Regions from separate parts of the Janthinobacterium svalbardense genome, predicted to be linked through region 4. Evidence: predicted binding sites of a transcription regulator. Region 4 holds the regulator's gene; each other region holds the start of a gene.
The links. The regulator FNR, encoded in region 4, switches genes on or off when oxygen is low (the NO sensors DNR and NnrR bind a similar motif). The targets are predictions, from matches to a motif close to TTGATNNNNATCAA.

Region 1 (5,595 bases), 720 kb from region 4:
CTTCGCTTGGGGTCTGATGTTATTCAGCCTGGTCAAAGTCAACCACGACCTTGTCGGTCAGCGGAAAACTCTGGCAACTGAGGACGAAGCCGCGCGCCACTTCGTAGTCTTCCAGCGCGTAGTTGACGTCCATCTCGACCTTGCCGTCGAGGATCTTGCAGCGGCAGGTCGAGCATACGCCGCCCTTGCACGAGTAGCGCATGTCCAGCCCAGCGCGCAGGCCCGCGTCGAGAATGGATTCCTTGTCCTTGTCCATCGTGAAGGTGGTGTGGTTGCCATCCATGATGACGGTCACTTCCGTTTCCTGCACGGCGCCCGCGTCGAACTGGGCGCGCGGCTTGTGGGCATTTTTCGGGATGCTGGCGGCGAACAGTTCGATCTTGATGTTCTGCTTGGGCATGCCGGCCGCCTGCAGGGCGGCGGAGACGCCCAGCATCATGTCTTCCGGGCCGCAGATGAAGGCGTTGTCGTAATCTTCTACCTTGATCCAGTGCTGCAGGAACTGCTCGCATTTTTCCTGCGTGATGCGGCCGTTGAACAGCTCGATATCCTGCTGCTCGCGGCTCATCACGTACACCAGGTTCAAACGCTCCAGGTACACGTCCTTCAAGTCCGTCAATTCTTCCTTGAAGATGACGGACGACGAAGCGCGGTTGCCGTAGAAGAGGGTGAAACGGCTCAATGGCTCCGTCAGCAGTGTCGTCTTGATGATGGAGAGGATGGGCGTGATGCCGCTGCCGGCCGCAAACGCCAGGTAGTGCTTGCGGTTGACGCAGTCGAGCGGCACGTTGAAGTGGCCCATGGGTGGCATCACCTCGATGGTGGCGCCGGCCTTGAGGGTATCGTTCGCCCAGGTAGAGAAAGCGCCGCCGGGCGTGCGCTTGATGGCCACGCGCAGGGTACCATCCTGCACCGCCGAACAGATGGAATACGAGCGGCGCACGTCTTCCGCATTGATATTGGCGCGCAGGGTCAGGTGCTGGCCCTGCTGGAAGCGGAACTGCTGCTGCAGTTCGGCCGGCACGTCGAACGTGACGGCGATGGTGTCGCGCGTTTCATTGCGCACGTTCGCTACGCACAGCGGATAAAATTTACTCATGCTTCATCTCCAGTTTCTTCGGAACGTGTGCCTGATTTTTTTAGTGGCACTTGAAGTAATCAAACGGTTCGCGGCAAGCCAGGCATTTGTACAGGGCCTTGCACGGCGTGGAGCCAAACTGGCTGGTCAGCTGCGTATGCGTGGAACCGCAATTCGGGCAGACCACCTCCAGCGTCGGCATGGGCTGGCGCTTGACACCACCCGCTGTTGCGCTACGAAGGCCGCTGATGTCGATCACCTGCTGCTGCGGCGGGGCGATGCCATAGCCTTTCAGCTTGGCCTTGCCCGCCTCGCTCATCCAGTCCGTGGTCCAGGCGGGTGCCAGCTGGTTCACCAGCGTTACCTTGGCCACGCCATGGCTGCGCAAGGCATCCGTGACGGCATCGGCGATCACCTGCATGGCCGGGCAGCCCGAATAGGTGGGCGTGATCGTCACGATGCACTCTTCGCTGCTGACCACATCGACGGCGCGCACGATGCCCAGGTCCACCACCGAAATGACGGGAATTTCCGGGTCCGGCACGTCGCCCAGCCAGGCCCAGACCTGGGCCGCGTCCAGCGTTGCCATGGGCGTGTTCACTACCACTCCGCCCCGGGATAGGCGCGCTGCAGGAACTGCATCTCGGCCAGAATAAAACCCAGGTGTTCCGTGTGCGTGCCCTGCTTGCCGCCCTTTTGCATCCAGGCGTCGGGCGCCGGCATGCTCAAGGTGGCTTCGGCAAAGATCTCGGCCACGTGTTCGAGGAAGGCCTGGCGCAACACGTCCGATGGCGGCGCGATGCCGGCTGCAAGCATGGCCTGGTCGACGGCGTCGTACTTGAACATCTCCCCCGTGTACATCCACAGCTTGTCGGCCGCCGCCTGCGTCTTGGCATGGCTGTCCGCCGTACCGTCGCCGAGACGCACGATCAGGTCACCGCTGCGGCGCAGGTGATACGTCACTTCCTTGACCGACTTCTGCGCCACTTCGACGATGCGTGGATCACTGCATTTCGCCAGTTCCAGCAGCTGGAAGTAGTGCCAGGTGTCGAAGAAGAACTGGCGCATCATGGTGTCGGCGTAATTACCGTTCGGCTGCTCCAGCAGCAGGCAATTCTTGAAGTCGTGGGCGTCGCGCAAAAAGGCGATGTCATCCTCGTCGCGGCCCGCGTTTTCCAGTTCAGCCGCATAGCTGAACCACAAGCGCGTCTGGCCCAGCAGATCGAGCGCCACGTTGGTCAGCGCCATGTCTTCTTCCAGCGCGGGACCCTTGCCGCACAGCTGCGACAGCTGCTGGCTGAGGATCAGGGCATTGTCGCCCAGGCGCAGGAGGTAATTGACTTTGTCATCCATTGCAGGCGCTCCCATCACAGGTTCTTGACTTCTTCCGGCATCGGGAAGAAGGTGGGATGGCGGTACACCTTGCTGTTCGACGGCTCGAACAGGGCGCCCTTGTCGCCGGGGCTGCTGGCGACGATATCGGCCGCGCGCACCACCCAGATGCTCACGCCTTCATTGCGGCGCGTGTAGACGTCGCGCGCATGGTTGACCGCCATGGTGGCGTCGGAGGCGTGCAGGCTGCCCACATGCTTGTGCGCCAGGCCGTGCTGGCTGCGGATGAAAACTTCCCACAATGGCCATTCTTTGCTCATGTTGCTCTCCCCTATCTGTCTTATGTAATTACGCTGCTGCTTTATTAGCGGCTTGCTTGTCTGCATACGCGAGCAAGGCATCGCGGAACCACTCGCCGTCTTCATACGCTTTCACCCGCGTTTGCAAACGCTCGCGGTTGCACGGACCATTGCCCTTCAGGACATTGTTGAACTCGGACCAGTCGATCTCGCCGAATTCATAGTGGCCCGTTTCCGCATTGAACTTCAGGTCGGGATCGGGCACGGTCAAGCCCAGGTACTCGATTTGCGGCACGGTCTGGTCAACCATGCGCTGGCGCAATTCGTCATTCGAGAACAGCTTGATGCGCCATTGTGCCGACTGGGCGCTGTTGACGGAGGCGGCATCGGACGGACCGAACATCATCAAGGACGGCCACCACCAGCGGTTCAGCGCATCCTGCGCCATGGCTTTCTGCTCTGGCGTACCCTTGCACAGCGACATCATGATGTCGTAACCCTGGCGTGCATGGAATGATTCTTCCTTGCAGACGCGGATCATGGCGCGTGCATACGGGCCATACGAGCAGCGGCACAGGGGAATCTGGTTGATGATGGCGGAGCCGTCGACCAGCCAGCCGATGGCGCCCATGTCGGCCCACGACAGGGTGGGATAGTTAAAGATGCTGGAATACTTGGCTTTGCCCGAGTGCAAGGCAGCGAGCAGATCGTCGCGCGACACGCCCAGGGTTTCGGCGGCGCTGTACAGGTACAGGCCGTGACCCGCTTCGTCCTGGATCTTCGCCAGCAGGATGGACTTGCGTTTCAAGGTCGGTGCGCGCGTGACCCAATTACCTTCGGGCAATTGACCGACGATTTCCGAATGCGCATGCTGCGAAATCTGGCGGATCAGGGTCTTGCGGTAAGCGTCCGGCATCCAGTCCTTGGCCTCGATCTTGATGCCTTCGTCGATGCGCGCCTGAAAAGCGCGCTCTTCCTGGCCCATGTCGTCGATGGAGCGGACGTTCTTGAGGCCGGTTTCAACCATTTGTGCGTACATGATCTGTCTCCCATGTCTTTGATTTTGCGCAGCAACGCGGTGCGATCAACAGATAATACGATACAAAAAACTATTTGCATACACTTGATGTGAATCATTTTAAAAATTCGTATCTTGTGCGGTTGTGCGTATGATATTGCTGATGAGAAAACACTGCGAAGTGCCACCAGCGCTTCCTGCAAATTATTGACGCGCTACCCGCGCAGCCAAGTAAACTGCTGCTTTTATTGAATCGACCGCAACACGGCCAGACCGGAACCACATGAAGAACACCCGCTGCACGGCATGGATAGCCGATTTCCTGGAAAGCGACCCACCGCGCTCAAAGTCCCTGGTGATGACGATTTTCGGCGACGCCATCGTGCCGCGCGGCGGCGCCATCTGGCTGGGCAGCCTGATCGAACTGCTGGCACCGTTTGGTGTGAATGACCGCTTGCTGCGCACCAGCGTGTTCCGCCTGGCGCAGGAGGGCTGGCTCAGCTCGCAACGCGACGGCCGCCGCAGCGCCTATACCATACGCCCGGAGGCGCTGGCCCGCTTCGAGCGCGCGTATCGCCGCATCTATGCGCCACTGGTCGTGCACTGGGATGGCAGCTGGACCCTGGTGATCGGGCCGGCCGGCAGCATCGGCGCCGCCGAGCGAGGGGCGCTGCGCAAGGAATTATTGTGGGCGGGCTATGGCTTGATCTCTCCTGGCATCTTTGGCCATCCAGCCAGCAACTCGGAGGCGCTGGAAGACATCCTCGTGCGCAACGAGGTACAGGGCAAGCTGTATGTCTGCCACACTACGGAGTTGCCGGATGTCAGCACACGCCCCTTGCGCGACATGGTGGGCGAATGCTGGGACCTGTCGGAAGTGATGGCCGGCTACGAAAAATTCATCGCCAGCTTCCAGCCGCTGCTGACCTTGCTGCAAGAAGCGCCCGTGTTCGATGCCGAGCAAGCCTTCGTCATCCGCTCGCTGCTGACACACGCCTACCGCCGCGTGCAGTTGCACGACCCACAGTTGCCCGTCGAACTGCTGCCCGAACCGTGGCCCGGCACGCAAGCGTATGCACTGGCGCGCGACCTCTACCGCATCACCCATGCGGCGGCCGAGGACCATATCCTGGCCACCCTGCGGCGCGAGGATGAGCATGCACCGGACGTGGAGCCGTGGTTCTTTGAACGTTTCGGCGGCCTGAACACCTGACAAAACGTCCATGGCGGCGTTGCAGGGCCTGGGCGTACGTTCGTACTGCCTGCGGCCCCGCGCCTTGCCCTGAACATTTTTCAGGCGTTCAGCAAGCGCCTCTTATCCAACGTTCATTGTTTGACAACTACCTGCTTCGCCCCAGCCAACAAATCCTGCCCCAGCTTTTCCAGCGCATTGGCCTGCACCAGCATGGTGTCGAGGATGGCGGCATTGAAGGTAAATTCGGCCGGCGTCGTATAGCCGGGGAAACGCAGGATGCGCAGTAATTCCTGCAAGGTGGTGCCCTTGCCCAGGTGCGCCAGGGCGTCGCTGAGGACGCTGACTTTCTTTTCCAGTTCGCGTATGTGCTTGCCGTTGTCGTCCATGATGCTCTCCCCATGTTGGAGCTATCACGTTAGCAAAGCACGTCCCGCGTCGTTTGCGCCAGCACAAAGGCGCGGCTAAAACGGGTATCATCGCGCCATTGCACACGATGCAAAACCCATATGTTTTTATCAGGAACACTCATGACCATTAAAATCAGCCAGCAATTCGACGCCGGCGCGATCGAGGTGCTGCGCGCCGACGATGCCCAATCCATCGAGCTGAATATCCGCAAGGATTCCCACGCCGACATCACGCAGTGGTTTTATTTCCGCCTGCAAGGCGCGCA
Region 2 (5,595 bases), 2.5 Mb from region 4:
CACCCTGGCCAGCCTGGGTCTGCCCCTGTTCGCCATCACGGGCTGGATGTTGTACCTGGGCCGCCGCAAGGCTAAGCGCGCTGTGCAGGCGCAGCGGGCTCTGCTGGCTGGCATTCCGGGCAAGCAAGATATTGGCTTGCCCACCCTGGTGGCCTACGCCAGCCAGTCGGGCCAGGCCGAGCGCCTGGCGCTGGAAAGCGCGCGCGCCCTGCAGCAGGCGGGGGTGGCCGTCGATGTGCAGTCGCTGGAGCGCTTTGATCCCGCGCAATTGCGCCAGTACGAGCGGGCCCTGGTCGTCGCCAGCACCTTTGGCGAAGGCGAAGCACCGGACGGCACGCGCCGCTTTGCGCGCCTGCTGCAGCAAACAGCGGGCACGCCGCTGGCCGGCCTGGCAGTGGGCATGCTGGCCCTGGGCGACCGCCACTACAGCGACTTCTGCGGCTTCGGCCATGCGCTGGAGCGGCAATTGCGCGCGCTGGGCGCCACGCCTTTGTTCCCCCTGATCGAAGTCGACAAGCACGACCCCGCCGCCCTGGCCGACTGGTCGCAAGCGCTGGCCCGTTGCAGCGGCAGCGCCATCGACGCCATCGGCGTACAGGAACAGGCATCGTACGAAGCCTGGCGTTTGCTGCGCCGCGTGCTGCTCAACCCTGGCAGCCTGGGCGGCGAACTGCATGAAATCACCTTGACGGGTCCGGCCGGCGCCACCTGGGAAGCGGGCGCGCTGGCGGAAATCATCGGATGCAACGCGGACGGCAGCGAGGGTGATGCGCAGGGTGCCCAGCATGCGCCGCGCAGCTACTCGCTCGCTTCGCTGCCATCGGATGGCGAACTGCAATTGCTGGTGCGCCAGGAACGCCATGCGGGCAGCGCAAACGAGGGGTACGGCATCTGTTCCGGCTGGCTCACGCGCTTCGCCTCGCCGGGCGCCACCATCCGCCTGCGCCTGCAAGCAAATCCCGCCTTCGCCCCTGCCCTGGTCGACGTGCCCTGCATTTATATCGGCAACGGCTCCGGCCTGGCGGGCCTGCGTGCGCACCTGCGCGCACGCCAACGGGCGGGACTGGCACGCAACTGGCTGCTGTTCGGCGAGCGGCAGCAAGCTTTTGACAGTGTCTGCGGCGAAGAGTTGCAAAGCTGGCTGGACGCTTGCCACCTGGCGCGCGTGGACCGTGTCTTTTCGCGCGATGGTGAAACGCGACAATACGTGCAGGACCGCCTGCGTGACCATGCCGACGAACTGCGCGACTGGCTGGCGCAAGGCGCCATCGTCTACGTGTGCGGCAGCCTGCAAGGCATGGCGGCAGGAATCGATGCTGTGCTGCAAGAAGTGCTGGGCCAGGAAGGCCTCGACGCCCTGCTGGCAGCGGGACGCTACCGCCGCGACGTGTATTGATCTGCCTCAACACATTGCCAGCACCGCCCGGCTATGTGGGCGGGCGCACAGTCAGCGCCAGCCATAGGACTAGAGTGGGGGACATCGCGGCATGGGGACAAACCCGCGCCGCGCCACTCACTATCTGCGAGGCACCCCATGAAAAACCCCTGGATGAGCATGTACCTGAGCGCGGCCAACCGTATCGCCAACACGGCGCGCGGTCACGCCACGGCCGCCGTCAAGCGCGAAGCGGCGAAAAATACGCGGCAGTTGACGCAAGTGTGGTTCGATTCCTTTCTGCCGCCAACTGGCAAGCCACGGCGCAGCCGCAAGGCCAAATAAGTCCCTGGCAACAGGCGAACTGGTGCGGTGCATCACAGCAATTAGTTGAAGTTTCAATCAGATGAACTAAACTGCAAGCATGGTAGTACATAGGAAGTGACCGGCAGGCGCCGCATCCCCGCGCCGCCACCGGGACACCGGGAGACGACCATGTTGACGCTCAAAGTGCTGGCCTGCCTTGCCCTGTCGGCCTTGCTGCTGGTGCCCCTCGTACTGCGCGACGCGATGCAGACGTCGGCCGTGCAGCAGATGCAGGTACCGAATGTTGATGCGCATGCCCTGTGGGCCCACTGGCCCAAGCACTAAAATACGCGCGGCTGAGAAAACGTCGCTCGGCAACACGTCACATCGTTAAAATCCGCTTTGTTGCGGGTGGGATTTATTCCCCCTTTCCCGTCCAAATGTATCAGTGCCCCTCTTCACCATACTTTTGATCCAGATCATGGATTTCCCCCTTCGCTGCGGCCACACTGGAACAGTCCGCTTCGCATCGCGACGGACTTAACCGGGAGCATCGGCATGGGTATATCGGCTTGGAAGGGTGAGATGGCGCTGGGCGTTCCCGCCATCGACGAGGCGCATGAGGCGCTGTTTCAGGAGCTGGCGCGGCTGGGGCAGTTGAGCGACCAGCATTTCAGCGTGGCGTTTCGCGAGCTGATTGCGGCCGTCGAGCGCGATTTCCGCGAGGAAGAGGATTTGATGGAACAAATCGCCTTCCCCTCACTGGCGAATCACCGGGAACAGCATGCACGCGTGCTCAGCGGCTTGCACCATGCGTAGGCCGCCGTCGATGAAGGCGACCTGGAACAGGGTCGCCATGCGCTGTCGCTCCTGCCGCAATGGCTGATCTTCCACCAGGCCACCATGGATCTGGCTCTGGCGGCGGCCCTGGAGCTGGTGCAGCGCCAGCCCAACTAGATCTACAGCAGCAGCACCGTGGCTTGCTCGGGCAGGACGACGCGGTAGTGTCCCGGGTATTTGTCTTCGCCGTCGAAAATCTTGCAAAACACGGGCTGATTGATGTCGTTGACGGCCGCTTCATTCATGGGCAAGGTGGCGATCATTTGCTCGCCATCCATCAGCTGCAAGGCGCTGCCCCGCTCGGTCGCGCAAAAGGCCAGCGATTGCACATCGCTGGCAAACGGCCGCTTGTACCACGGCGTGATGGCCCGCACGGCACGCCGCGCATCGTGCAAGACTTGCCCCACGCGCGTGACATTCCACGCATCGCGCGCCACGGACGGCTGGAGCACGATATTGGCCGTCAGCTCGCCCCTGCCCTTGTTCACCAGGAAAGTGCCATCCTGCGCGGCGATGTCGTCGTTGAGCGGCACGACAAACACGCCGCCGGCGGACATCTTGATCGGCACGGCAGCGCCATTGCCTTGCAGGGCCACGCGCACATCGTCGATGGTGGCACTGAGCTTGGCGGGAATCAGGCGCAGGGCCATGACCACGCTGCCGCTCGACACTTGCCACACTTTCCTGGCCGTCAGATAACTCTCGCGGTAAGCCGTGAAACGGATACGCGGCGCCTTGGCGTCGCTATTGGCCGTGATCGTCACCGTTTGCGATGGCAAGGCGTCCTCTGCGGGCGCGGGCGCCGCCGACGCAGCAGCTGTGGCGGATGCGGCATCCATGGCGGGCGGCACGCTGGCGCTGTGCAGCGGCGCGGGAACAGCCGGCGGCGGTGCGTGTTCCTGGGCCTGGCCCAGCAACACGACACACAACCATCCGGCACAAGCGATCCATGTACGCATGCATTTCTTTCAATGAGGAAAATATTTTGTCAGCCCCCGCATTATCGCAGAAGGCCAGCCTGTGCGCCGCGCTTGGCCTGCCGCACTCTGTTGGTGCGCAGGCTTGATTATTTGGCAAATACAGCCTATATTGATAATGATTCTTATTCACGAAAGTGAGGGGAAGCGCGCACCCTTCTTTTCCACTGCCCGACCGCGCCGGGCCTTGCGGTGGAACTGCTATCCAAGCCAGACCACGGGCCAGCCTCATGCCATCCCCCCAGCTACTGCGCACCTCGCCAGACGAGATAGGAACACACACGACTAAAAATACTCCAGGAAAATGATGCAATCGACCACCGCCTTCTCTTCTTCGCGCCAGCCCGCCTTGCGCCCCCTGCCCCATTTATTACACATCAGCCTGCTCAGCCTTGCCGCTGGCGTGGCCCTGCCGACCCAGGCCGCCGATGCCGCTGCGGCCGACGTCACCATGCCGGCCGTCACCGTGACAGGCCAGTCGACAGCGACGACGGAAGGCACGCAATCGTACACGGCAGGCGAAACGCGCAGTGCCACGCGCATGGATCTGTCCTTGCGCGAGACGCCGCAATCGGTCAGCGTCATCACGCGCCAGCTGCTCGACGACTTGGGCGCCGTGCGCCTGGACCAGGCGCTGGCGCAGACGACGGGCATCCAGGTGGGCCAGAACGACACGGAGCGCACGACGTTCTATGCACGCGGCTTTGGCATCGACAATATCCAGATCGACGGTATGGCGCGTGGCGGCAATGCGCCGCTGCAAGACACGATTCTGTACGACCGCATCGAGATCGTGCGCGGCGCCACCGGCCTGATGGGCGGCACGGGCGACCCCTCGGCCACCATCAACATGATACGCAAGCGTCCCACGAAAACCTTCCAGGCCAGCGCTGGCCTCATCATGGGCCGCTGGGATGACCAGCGCTTCGAGGCCGACCTCTCTACACCGCTGAACGCGGAAGGCAGCGTGCGCGCACGCACGGCCCTGGCCTGGCAAAAACGTGATTCCTATCTGGACATGTATCACGAGCGCAAGACGGTCGGCATGGTCATCCTTGAGGCGGACGTGCTTCCCGGCACCCTGCTGACGGCCGGCGTCGACTTCCAGGACAACAAGCCCACGGGCGCCACCTGGGGCGCCGTGCCCTACTGGAACGCGGATGGCAGTCTGGCCAACTTGCCGCGCAACACCAGTTTCACGACGCCATGGAGCACCTGGGCCAACAAGCAGCACACGGTATTCACGTCGCTGGACCAGCGCCTGCCCGGCAACTGGAATATGCACCTGGGCTATGCGCGCACGGAAAGCACGAACCGCACCACCGTCGCCTACGCGGGCGCCGGCCATCCCGACCCTGCCACGGGTGTAGGCATGCGCCTGTGGACGGGCGCCTGGGGCGCAGGCAAGAATACGGGCGACAATTTCGACGTGTACGCCAGCGGACCGTTCACCTTGCTGGGGCGCAAGCACACGGCCATCGTCGGCTGGAACGGCGGCAACCAACGCTCGCGCTCACTGGGTGGCGAGGCGGAAATCAATTACCCGGCCTTTATCCCCGATTACCGCAGCTGGACGGGCAACATTCCCCGTCCCGTGTTCCACCCGGACGGCTCGCACACGGAAACCGTGACGCGCCTGGCAGGCGGCTATGTGGCCACGCGTTTGAGCCTGGCCGACCCGCTGCACCTGATCATCGGCGCGCGCAGCAGCACTTACCGCACAGATACGCGCAGCTACAACACGCAAGGCGCGTACACGGGCAGCGCCGACTTCGTGGAAACGCGCAATGAAGTCACGCCCTATGTGGGCGCCGTGTTCGACATCAACAAGCAATATTCGGCGTACGCCAGCTTCACGCAGCTGTTCAACCCGCAATCGAGCAAGGACCGCAACGACAAGTTTTTGCCGCCGGAAACGGGCGACAACGCGGAACTGGGCATCAAGGGCGAATTTTATGAAGGCAAGCTGAACGCGTCGGCCGCCCTGTTCCACACGAAGAAAAAGAACCTGGCGGAACTCGACCGCACGGTGCCGCCCGGCTTTTTGCTGCCCGACGGCGGCCAGGCCATGGTGGCCAATGGCGCCGGCGTGACTGC
Region 3 (5,595 bases), 1.5 Mb from region 4:
GGGCGGACAGCAGAAAAAAGACCCGGCAAGGTGGTGTGCCTTGGCCGGGTCAAGCCTGTGCCAAGCTTGAAGGAATCAGGTGGCGTTAATCGGCTGGCGTTAAATCGTGGCCAGCAATTGCGCCGAGGCGGTGGCGGCCGCCGTGGTGTCGGCCTTGAGCTTGGCGGCGGCCAGTTGCTTGGCGCGCGAGCGCGAGGGCGGCAGGCGGCGCAGGGTTTTCAGGGCATCCGGGTCCTTGATGCCGATGGTGCGCTGGTCGACCGAGATCAGGCCGATTTCATTGAAGGCGGACAGGGTGCGGCTGACCGTTTCCAGGGTCAGGCCCAGGTAGCTGCCGATTTCATGGCGCGTCATGCGCAGGTTGAACAGCTTGCTCGAGTAGCCCATCTGCGCGAAGCGGTCGGCCAGCGAGACGAGGAAGCGCGCCACGCGGGCTTCGGCGCTGAGGGCACCGAGCATGCCGATCATGGCTTGCTCGCGCACCAGTTCGCGGCTCATCACGCCGTACATGACATTTTCCAGTTCCAGGTGCACGCGGCCCAGCGCCGTCAGCTTCTTGAACGGCAGCAGGATCAGGTCGCAGTCGGATAGCGCCACCGCTTCCGAGGAGTAATGGCGCGAGTGGATGCCGTCGACGCCCAGCATGTCGCCCTTCATGGGAAAGCTGAGTACCTGCTCATTGCCGAATTCGTCGATGAGCACGGTTTTCAGGAAGCCCGAATTGACGATGTACAGGGTGTCGAAGGGCTGGCCGATGGTGTGCACGCGCTGGCCCGTCTTGAATTGCACGTGCTGGAACAGCAGTTCATCGGCGGCGATGGTGCAGGCGCTGGAGATATGCAGCAGGTCGCACACCTCCTTCAGGTTCGACCATAGCCGCCCCTGGCGCTGGCGCCCCGCTTCCATCGGCGAGGAGGGGGGCAGCGATGGCGCGGCAGCGCGGGTTTCAGGCGTTTGCGTGGACAGCATGTTCATCTCCTGGTGACAGGTAGTTCAGAGTTGAATGACAAGGTGCACAGGGCGGCGGGCAGGGAAGGGGCGCACGCGTCCAGGCGGGTAAATCTCAATACGCTGAAGACTTGCTGTGTGATGAAATAACTTCCCAGCAACTTGATGACTGGTTTCAGTATGCCAACAACCGTATGCAATTAATATCAGCAGTGGCTGAATATGGCAGTAGGAGCTGTGGCAGTTGATGTAGGATTGTTCCTACGGGCGCGCGCGCTGGCAGCTTAGGTCTTGAAGGGGGATAGCAGGCGGTGTGCTACAGCGTACTGCACCATTTCCGATAGCGAACTCATGCCCATCTTTTGCATGATGCGCGTCTTGTGCGTACTCACGGTTTTCACGCTCAGGTGCAGATTGTTGGCGATTTCCGTGATCGACTTGCCTGCCACCAGCAGGGAAAAGACTTCGAACTCGCGGTCCGACAGCTGTTTGTGCAGCAGGCTTTCATTCGGCATCATGATGTTGAGCACAAGCTGCTCTGCCACCTCGGCGCTGATGTAGGGGCGGCCCGACGCCACCTTGTGGATGGCGCCCACCAGCTGGGTGCCCGCGCTTTCCTTGGTCAGATAGCCTTGCGCGCCGGCGCGGATGGCGCGCACCGCATATTGCTCTTCCTCGTGCATGGTGAGGATCAGGATGGCCAGCTTGGGCGCTTCGCTGCGGATTTGCCGGATCAGGTCGACGCCGCTGCGGCCCGGCATCGACAGGTCGAGCAGCAACAGGTCGAAGCCGCCCTGGCGCACGTGGTTGAGTACCTCAAAGCCGTCGATGGCTTCGCCCACGATGTCGATGTCCGGCGCGCCGTCAAGGATGCGCTTCAATCCTTCCCGCATGATGGTGTGGTCGTCGGCAATCACAATACGTATCATAGGCGCGCAATCCGGAGGCGTGTAAGGTGTCCTGGCCGTTTCGTGGCGGCCGGCCAGGTGTTAAAAAACGAGAAACGTTGTCATTTTAACTGAAAAGGCCGCAATGTTGCCTTTTACCCGATATATGGGCTACGGCGGCCTGCGTGGCCATGTGACCCCTTATTTTGATGGGGGTTCCTTGATCAGCCTATGTACAAGCACGGGCAATGTCGAGTGCGACAGCACCTTGTTGGTCACGCTGCCCAGCAGCAATTGCCCCCAGCCGCTGCGGCCATGCGAGCCCATGAAGATCAGGTCGCAGTGCTGCAATTGCGCCACTTCCACGATCTTCAGGGCCGGGCTGTCGGAAAAGGCCGTCAGGCCCGTCGCTTCCAGGCCCCGCTTGGCGGCCGCGTCGAGAATGGGCTGCCAGTGGTCGGCGCCCGCCTTGCGCATGGCGATGCGGTACTCCTCTTCGCTGGGATAGCTGGGTGGAATGATTTCGATGTACACCGGGTACTGGTACTCGGGCGCCACGTACACGGCAAGGATGTCGGCTTGCATCTGTTCGGCAAAGGCAACGCCGACACAGGCCGTCAGGTTGGAGACGGTGGAGCCGTCCGTGGCGATCAGAATTTTCTTATACATGGCAGGTCCTTTGGCGGTGACTCAGCGCGTGCAGCGTCCCTTATTGTAGGCGCGGCAGCAGCATGGTATTCATGTAAAGACTTGATAATTATCAATACTATTGCACCTTCAGTATAGACAACATTGGCAGAAAGATCGTGTTTTAGCCGCAACGATAGCCATGGACACTGTTGCGCAGCCGCCCGCGAGCAGGATTTCTTGTGCGCCGCGTGCTCTTGCACCCATGCCAATGGTAGTATTTCAAAATACAACAGCAGGAACACTTATTTCCTCACGGAAAAGCTCTTGTGGGCCAGCTTTACACCAGGAAGCGCGTTTTGAGATTTACCAACAGGGCGGCGCCCTGCTACACTCGCACCATCGCAGCGGTATTGCCTCAAATCATCTTAATCGAGAAATTGTGGGTATCAGTCTGTAAAACGCACAGTTCAGGCGGAATTTTGACAAATTATGGAGAAGCAGGGATATGACCAACGCCGCTGATGATTTCGATGCATTATTCGATGAAGTATCTGCGCAAAGTGCGGCCGCTCCCAAGCCCGCGCCTGCCGCAGCGCCCGCAGCCGTGATCGCGGACGACGATTTTGACGCGCTGTTCGACTCCGTGTCGGCCAGCGCCGCCGTGCCGCCAGCCGCAGCGGAAGCGCCAGCCGCCGCCGCGCCGGAAGCGCCGCCCGCGGCTGCCGCAGGCGTGCCCGGCGAAGCGGCCGATCCTGTCGACCAGTCCGACAAGCCAATGTTCGAACGCCTGGGCGGCATCGTGCGCCTGCTGCACGATTCGCTGCGCGAACTGGGCTACGACAAGGCGCTGACGGAAGCGTCGTCGCAGATCGTCGACGCGCAGGACCGCCTGGAATATGTCGCTACCCTCACGGAACAGGCCGCCAACAAGGTCCTCAACACGCTCGACGAAGGCATGCCGGCGCAAGATGTGCTGTCGAAGAAAGCCAAGGACATGGACAGCCGCTGGACGGCGCTGTTCGATGGCAAGCTGAGCCTGGAAGAGTTCAAGGCCCTGGCCGGCGATTCGCGCCAGTTCGCGCAAGCCGTTGCCGAGGCAACGGAAGCGGAAAAAGCGCGCTTGCTGGAAATCATGATGGCGCAGGACTTCCAGGACATCACGGGCCAGCTGATCAAAAAAGTGGTCAACATCACCAAGACGGTGGAGCACGAGCTGGCTCAGCTGCTGCGCGACAATGCGCCGGCCGAAGTGCGCGAAAAACTGGCGCAAAAGCCGGTGCCGCTGATGCAGGGCCCATCCGTGCCGTCGGTGGCACTGGACCAGGATAATGTAGACGACCTTCTTGCGGATTTGGGATTCTAATGGACGATATGCTCAAGGATTTCGTCGTTGAGGCGATGGATCTTGCGGTTAATGTTGAAGAGCACTTATTGCGCCTCGAGCGTGATCCTGACAACAAGGAAACACTGAATGCCGTGTTTCGTTCCTTCCACACCATCAAGGGTGGCGCCGGCTTCATGGGCCTGCCCGCACTGGTGGCGGCCTGCCATCTGACGGAAAACCTGTTCGACGCCCTGCGCACCGGCGCCGCGCCGGTGACCCCGATCGCCATCGAGGCGGCACTGCAAGCGTCCGGTTTCGTCGCCGACCAGCTGACGGAACTGGCCAACGGTGCCGCGCCGGAAAGCTTGCCGGCCATGCCGGAAGAGCTGGAACACATTCTGACGAACGCCATCGAAGGCAAGGGCATGGACGCACACGCGCCGGCCGCCGCCGTGGTGGCGGAAGTCGCCGTGGTGGTTGCCGAGGTGGCCGTGGCGGCGCCAGCCGCCGCTGTTTCCACCGCCAGCGCTGATGGCCTGGACTGGGAAGGCATGTATAACGCTGTCGTGCCGGCGGGCAGCCAGATCGCTGCCGCACCGGCCGCCGCCGTCGCCGCTGCGCCGGCCGCCGTGGCCGCCGCGCCTGCCGCTGCAGCCGCTGCCAAACCGGCCGCCAAGGCCTGGGATGGCGCGGAACGCCGCGACGAGCGTCCGGAAGTGCGCCATGCCGCGCCCGTCAAGGAAGACAGTATCCGCGTCGACGCCGTCAAGCTCGACGCGTTGCTGGAAGTGGCCGGCGAGTCGGTGCAGGCTGCCAACCAGGCTGCCGTGCTGCTCGAACGCTTGCTGCAATTCAAATTCGAAGGCCAGGCCGCCACTCTGATGGCGACCCTGGCGGAAACCCTGGAACGCGCGTCGCGCTACTCGACGGAACTGCAGCGGGCCACGCTGGCCACGCGCATGCAGCCCGTGGGCCGCCTGTTCCAGAAATTCCCGCGCCTGGTGCGCGAGCTGGCAAAAGACCTGGGCAAGGATGTCGAGCTGACCATCGAGGGCGCGGAGACGGAAGTCGACCGCGTGGTGGTCGACAGTCTGTACGATCCGCTGGTGCACATGCTGCGCAATTCGCTCGACCATGGCGTCGAATCGCCGGAAGCGCGCCTGGCCGCCGGCAAGCCTGCCAAATCGTATATTTCGCTGAAGGCCTGGCAGGAAGCGAACAGTGTCATGATCGTGCTGCAGGATGATGGCAAGGGCATGGACCCGGCCTTCCTGCGCAGCAAGGCCCAGCAAAAGGGCTTGATCAGCGAAAACGCGCAATTGAGCAACGACGAATGCTTCCAGCTGGTGTTCCTGCCGGGCTTCTCGACCAAGGAAGTCGCTTCCAGCGTCTCCGGACGCGGCGTGGGCATGGACGTGGTCAAGACGGCGGTGGAAAAGAACCGCGGCGCTATCCACATCGAGTCGACGCTGGGCAAGGGCACCAAGTTTGCCATCCGCCTGCCGATCGAGCTGTCCATCGTGCCGACCATGCTGGTGTCGACCTCGGGCGCCGCGCTGGCGCTGCCGATGGCAGTGGTGCAGCGCGTCGTCGAATTGCCGGAAACCTTCATGGAAGTGGGCGGCGCGCCCGTGCTGAAAGACCAGGGCCGTCCGTTGCCCGTGCGTTCGCTGGCCGGCGCCCTGGGTTACGAAGCGTGCAGCGAACGCGTGGGCATTGTTGTCGCTGCGCCACAGCCGTACATTCTTGCCGTGGCAGCCGTCGATGGTACGGCCGACCTGGTGATCAAACCGATGACGGCCATCA
Region 4 (5,595 bases):
CCAGGCGCGGCCTTGCTGGCTTTCGGCCAGGCTGACGGCCACCACCACCTCGCCGCTCTCGGTAAACTTGATGGCGTTGCCGGCCAGGTTGACGAGAATTTGCTGCAGGCGCTGGGCGTCGCCCACCAGGCGCCGCGGCACGTCGGGTTCGACGGCGATGGCCAGTTCCAGCTCCTTTTCGCCCGCATTCATGGTCATCGTCGTGGCCAGCGTGTTCATGACCTCGTCGAGGTCGAATTCGACGGGCGACAATTCCATGCGGCGCGCCTCAATCTTCGAATAGTCGAGCACGTCGTTGAGGATGCCCAGCAGCGACTGGCCCGCCACGCGCACCATGGTCAGATACTTGCGCTGTTCCGTATCGAGCCTGGTATTGCCCAGCAAATACACCATGCCCAGTACGGCATTCAGGGGCGTGCGGATTTCATGGCTCATATTGGCCACGAAATCGCTCTTCGCGCGGTTGGCCGCCTCGGCCCGGTCGCGCTCCTGTTCCAGCTCCGTCGCGCGCGCTTCGAGTTCCTGCTGCAGGCGGTCGCGTTCGCTCATCAGGCCGTTGAACGCTTCCGTCAGTTCGCCGATCTCGTCGCGCTGCCGCACCGGCACGGGCGTGAAACGGCTGCCGCTGGTGCGCATGGCTTGCAGCGTGTCACGCAGGCGCACCAGCGGAGACAGCAGGCGCACGGTGACCCAGCCCAGAATAAACGCGGCCAGTAGCGAAGCGAGGATGCTCCACAGCACCAGCCGGTACAGTACGCCATCGAACGGTTCGAAGGCATCGTCGAGAGGCAGCGAGGCGGCCAGCAGCCAGTTCACGGATTTCAGGCGTTTGAAGCTGTTGACGGCCGTGATGCTGCGGCTGTTGGTGCTGACCATGCTGCCTTCGCCATCTTGCCTCAACAACTCGGTGGTGGTCAGGTTGGCGTTCGGCAGGCGTGGCTGCAGCAAACGGTTGGTATCGGGGTGCAGCACGTAGCGCGGCACGGCGCCGCGCGTGAGGATGAAGTAATAGCCGCTCTTGCCGATCTTTTCCGAACGCAGGCGTCCCAGCAGGTTGTCCTTGTACAGGCGCAGCACACCGATCACCACGCCGGCCACCTGGCCATCGGCCGTGAGCACGGGCGCCACCATCTGCACGATGGGCATGCCGCTCGATTTGCCCAGCATCGGCTCGGTGATCATGGGCTGGCGCGTGCGCAGGACGGTCTGGAAATACTCGCGCTCGGCGACGTTGATGCCGGCGCGCCCCGCCACTTCCGGCATGTCGGCCACGACGGCGCCTTGCGCATCGAGCACCAGCACGTCGTCGAACAGCACCAGCATCGAGCGGCGCGAATAGTATTCGCGTAATTGGGCGGGCTGGGCGATCAATTCCGGCGGCTGCTGCCTGGCCGTCAGCGTGACGATCTGCAGCAGCATGCCCAGCTTGTCGTCGAGTTCGGCAGCGGTGCGGCTGATCAGGGCAGATTGCTGGCTCAGCAGTACTCGGGTGAAGTCGGCGCGCATGTGCTGCACCTGTATCATGGTGACCAGCGCGATCATGGCGATCGAGGTCAGGCTGGTGGCCAGCGCGACTTTTGCTTTGATGCCGAGAGGCTTCATGATTTCCTTTTCAGTACCGGGCGGTACAGGCGGCAGAGAATGCTGTCGGGAATTTTCCTATCAATACATCAACTTGGCAAGCGGCGTCGCGCAAATTGCCTTTCCCACATGGGCTTTTAACGATGTTGCCATATAATCAAGGTTGGAACGTCGTTTATTCAGCGGAAATGCGGTGAAATTGGCACACGGCAACCCTGTATGCAGTAAACTCGTTATTGCATTTTCTAAAAGGTACCGACATGACTGAAGCGCTACTCACTCCCACCATGCCCACAGTGACCGTGGAAGCGTTGCGTGCGCGATGCTCGACCTGCAGCATGCATCAATTGTGCCTGCCGATGGGCCTCGATGTGGGCGACATGGACAGGCTGGACCAGATCATCGGCCGCCGCCGCAAGATCGTGCGCGGTGCCTCGCTGTTCCGCATCGGCGACTCGTTCCAGAATCTGTACGCGATCCGCCTGGGGCACTTCAAGACGTACCAGATCAATCCGGGCGGTGAAGAGCAGGTGACGGGTTTCCAGATGGCTGGCGAACTGCTGGGCATGGACGCCATCAGCGCCGACCGCCACCACTGTAATGCGGTGGCGCTGGAAGACAGCGAAGTGTGTGAAATTCCGTTTTCCAGCCTGGAACAGTTGCTGGGCAATATGCCGACCCTGCTGCGCCATTTCCATCGCATGATGAGCCAGGAAATCACACGCGAGCAAAGCGTCATGCTGTTGCTGGGCAATATGCAGGCGACCCAGCGTTTTGCCGCCTTTATCGTCAACCTGGCCTCGCGCTATGAAGCGCGCGGCTATTCGGCCAGCAAATTTCAGCTGCGCATGTCGCGCGAGGAAATCGGCAATTACCTGGGGCTGACCATCGAAAGCGTCAGCCGTTTATTGTCGAAATTCAAGAAGGAAGGCTGGCTGCGCGTCTCCAACCGCGAGATCGAGATCTTGCAGCCAGCAAAATTGAAGGCCATTACAGCCGGCACGGACGTCTGTAAATAACAGCACCGTCAAAACCTACTGCGCGTCGCGCTTTGCGGCCTGCGATGCTCGCTGTGCTCTAGCACAGCTGCGCTTCTTAGCCACAAATCACTGCCGCTCGCTACGGTTTTTTCCCGGCGCTGTACGTTATAGCTCTTCATCCGCATGCAGCGCGATGCTGCGCTGCAGGGGCCAGGTCCAGATGCCGGACAGGCGCCACTCGCGTTTGTCGTTTTCCACCAGTACTTGCCAGCGGCTGCGCTCGAGCATCGGCAGCGCCACGGAGAAATTGCCGGCCGCATCGGGCTGCACCAGCAGCTTGATATCTTTTTCCGGCAAGGTCGCATGCGCCAGATGCAACTGCAGCGGACCCTGGTAAGCCTTGCCGAAGCTGTGCACGGAACCACTCAGGCGCGCTGCAGCAACGTCATACGACAGGCTGGTATCCATCGCCAGGTCGCTGGCGATCGTGTCGCGCCGCAAATCCTGGTTGATCGCCTTGCCCTGCTTGTAATAATCACCCACCACCAGGGCATCGGGCTGCGTAAACGCGATATACGCCATGCAGCTGCCGACGACCACGGACAGGCCGGGACCGATCATCAGCAGCCATGGCCAGCGATGCTTGTACCACGGGGCAACGGGGGCTTGCAGCTTGAGACTGTCGGACATTTTGTTCTCCTTGGGGTCAGACCCTTTGGGTCTGACCCCAGCTTTTGCTTCTGGGTTGAAAATAAAGTAAAGCTAACGCATGTTTGATGCTACCCCTACGGCGAAATACCGGGGTCGGACCCAGAGGGTCCGACCCCGAATCAACATCACCGCGGTACGATGAATACCGCGCTTTCACGCACATGCAGCGATGGGTCGTCCAGCGAGTGCAATTCGATCGCAATCTTGTTCGAGCCCTTTTCTCCCACGCCGTGCGGTACGCGCAGGCGGATCGGCCAGCCCAGCGTTTCCGTCGGCTGCAAGGTCACCTCTTCGCGCGTCAGCAAGGTCAGGCCCGGCAAGCCGGAAGCGCTGATTTTGAAATGCTGGGTTTGCTCCGAGGTGTTCATGATCTGCAAGCGGTAGACGTTTTCGATCATGCCGTCTTCCACTTCGCGTCCCATCGAACCGCGGTCGCGGATCACGTCCATTTTCAGGGGCGTGCGCAGCGCCAGCGAGGTACACACGGCGATGATGATCAGGGCCAGGATGGAAGTGTAGATCAGCACGCGCGGGCGCATGGCGCGCTGGCGGATCTGCTTCGAACTGAAGTTGTTTTCCATCGCATGGTCGGTACTGTAGCGTACCAGTCCCCGCGGCCGGTCGACCTTGTCCATCACGGTATTGCAGGCATCGACGCAGGCGGCGCAGCCGATGCATTCATACTGCAGGCCGTTGCGGATATCGATGCCGGTCGGACACACTTGCACGCACAGGGTGCAGTCGATGCAATCGCCCAGCTTGTCGTTGTTGCCAGCCTTCTTGCTGATGGCGCCACGCGGTTCGCCGCGCTTGGCATCGTAGGTGATGATCAGCGTGTCCTGGTCGAACATGGCGCTCTGGAAGCGCGCGTAGGGGCACATGTATTTGCACACCTGCTCGCGCAGCCAGCCCGCGTTGCCGTAGGTTGCCAGGCTGTAGAACAAGACCCAGAACCATTCCCAGGGACCGAAATTGAGGGTGGTCACCTCGCGCGCCAGTTCCTTGATCGGCGTGAAATAGCCGACAAAGGTAAAGCCCGTCCACAGGGCGATGGCGCCCCATGCCAGGTGCTTGGCCGTCTTCTTGAAGGCCTTGCGCACGGAGGGGCCCTGCTTGTCGAGGGCCATGCGCGCGCTGCGCGTGCCCTCGATGCGGCGTTCGACCCACAGGAAGATTTCCGTGTATACCGTTTGCGGGCAAGAGAACCCGCACCACACCCGCCCGGCGATGGCCGTGACGAGGAACAACAAATACGCACAGATGATCAGCAGGGCCGCCAGATAGATGAAATCCTGGGGCCACAGCACGACGCCGAAAATGTAGAACTTGCGCGTGGTCAAATCGAACAGCAGGGCTTGCCTGCCATTCCAGGTCAACCACGGCAAGCCGTAGAACGCCAGCTGGGTAAGCCATACGCATACCCATCGCCAGGTAGCGTAGCGTCCTTTGGCCTCGCGAGGGTAGATCTGCTCGCGGGCCGCATACATCTTGATGACTTGAGGTTCCATTACATCATTTCACGGGCGTCTGGGGATTCGACAGGCTCCAGACATAGGCCGACAGCACGTGGACCTTGGACTCGCCGAGGAAATCGCTGAAGGCCGGCATGGTGTTGCTGCGTCCCTTGCGGATGGTTTCCATGATGGTATCAGCACTGCCGCCGTACAGCCAGATCTTGTCCGTCAGGTTAGGCGAACCGAGCATTTGATTGCCCTTCGCATCGGCACCGTGACAGGCCATGCAGGCGCCGAACTTGGCTTTGCCCAGCACGGATTTGACGGGGTCCGAGGTGGAACCGGACAGGCTCAGCACATAATGGGCCACGTTCTCGACATCCTTTTCGGAGCCCAGGGCGGCGCCCATCGGTGGCATCTGCCCATTGCGGCCATGCAGGATGGTGGTCTTGATGATGTCGGGTTCACCGCCATACAGCCAGTCCTTGTCGGTCAGGTTGGGGAAGCCCTTGTTGCCGCGTGCATCCGAACCGTGACATTGCGCGCAGTAGGTCAGGAACAAACGCTGGCCGATGGCATGCGCCTGCGGATCGGCGGCCACCGTCTTCAAGTCCTGGCTCAGGTACTTGTTGAACAAAGGACCGTAGTCGGCTTCCGCCTTCTTCAGCTCTTCTTCGTACTGGCCCGTCGATTTCCAGCCCAGGCTGCCGGCATAGTTGCCCAGGCCAGGGTACAGGAACAGATACGCCAGGGCGAAGACGATGGTGATGTAGAACAACCACATCCACCAGCGCGGCATCGGCGTATTGAGCTCCTTCAAGTCCTCGTCCCAGACGTGGCCCGTGGTGCCGTCGGCAGGCGCGCCTTCG

Region 1: the regulator FNR is predicted to act here: its motif matches at 3,833-3,846, upstream of paaA (1,2-phenylacetyl-CoA epoxidase subunit PaaA).
Region 2: the regulator FNR is predicted to act here: its motif matches at 2,151-2,164, upstream of CNX70_RS12575 (bacteriohemerythrin).
Region 3: the regulator FNR is predicted to act here: its motif matches at 2,586-2,599, upstream of CNX70_RS22405 (universal stress protein).

Annotation. Positions count from the first base shown of each region.
Region 1 is NZ_CP023422.1:5,842,206-5,847,800, forward strand. It holds gene paaE (1,2-phenylacetyl-CoA epoxidase subunit PaaE) at 20-1,099, opposite strand; gene paaD (1,2-phenylacetyl-CoA epoxidase subunit PaaD) at 1,140-1,667, opposite strand; gene paaC (1,2-phenylacetyl-CoA epoxidase subunit PaaC) at 1,679-2,431, opposite strand; gene paaB (1,2-phenylacetyl-CoA epoxidase subunit PaaB) at 2,446-2,730, opposite strand; gene paaA (1,2-phenylacetyl-CoA epoxidase subunit PaaA) at 2,759-3,748, opposite strand; gene paaX (phenylacetic acid degradation operon negative regulatory protein PaaX) at 4,011-4,940, shown strand; gene CNX70_RS26040 (hypothetical protein) at 5,054-5,308, opposite strand; gene CNX70_RS26045 (M14 family metallopeptidase) at 5,450-5,595, shown strand, end outside.
Region 2 is NZ_CP023422.1:2,787,417-2,793,011, reverse strand. It holds gene CNX70_RS12580 (PepSY domain-containing protein) at 1-1,396, shown strand, start outside; gene CNX70_RS28180 (hypothetical protein) at 1,535-1,720, shown strand; gene CNX70_RS28175 (hypothetical protein) at 1,871-2,026, shown strand; gene CNX70_RS12575 (bacteriohemerythrin) at 2,240-2,500, shown strand; gene CNX70_RS12570 (hypothetical protein) at 2,641-3,480, opposite strand; gene CNX70_RS12565 (TonB-dependent siderophore receptor) at 3,806-5,595, shown strand, end outside.
Region 3 is NZ_CP023422.1:5,033,929-5,039,523, reverse strand. It holds gene CNX70_RS22415 (Crp/Fnr family transcriptional regulator) at 100-906, opposite strand; gene CNX70_RS22410 (response regulator) at 1,233-1,877, opposite strand; gene CNX70_RS22405 (universal stress protein) at 2,037-2,504, opposite strand; gene CNX70_RS22400 (protein phosphatase CheZ) at 2,971-3,828, shown strand; gene CNX70_RS22395 (chemotaxis protein CheA) at 3,828-5,595, shown strand, end outside.
Region 4 is NZ_CP023422.1:290,481-296,075, reverse strand. It holds gene CNX70_RS01235 (response regulator) at 1-1,602, opposite strand, end outside; gene fnr (fumarate/nitrate reduction transcriptional regulator Fnr) at 1,842-2,600, shown strand; gene CNX70_RS01225 (FixH family protein) at 2,727-3,251, opposite strand; gene ccoG (cytochrome c oxidase accessory protein CcoG) at 3,398-4,780, opposite strand; gene ccoP (cytochrome-c oxidase, cbb3-type subunit III) at 4,785-5,595, opposite strand, start outside.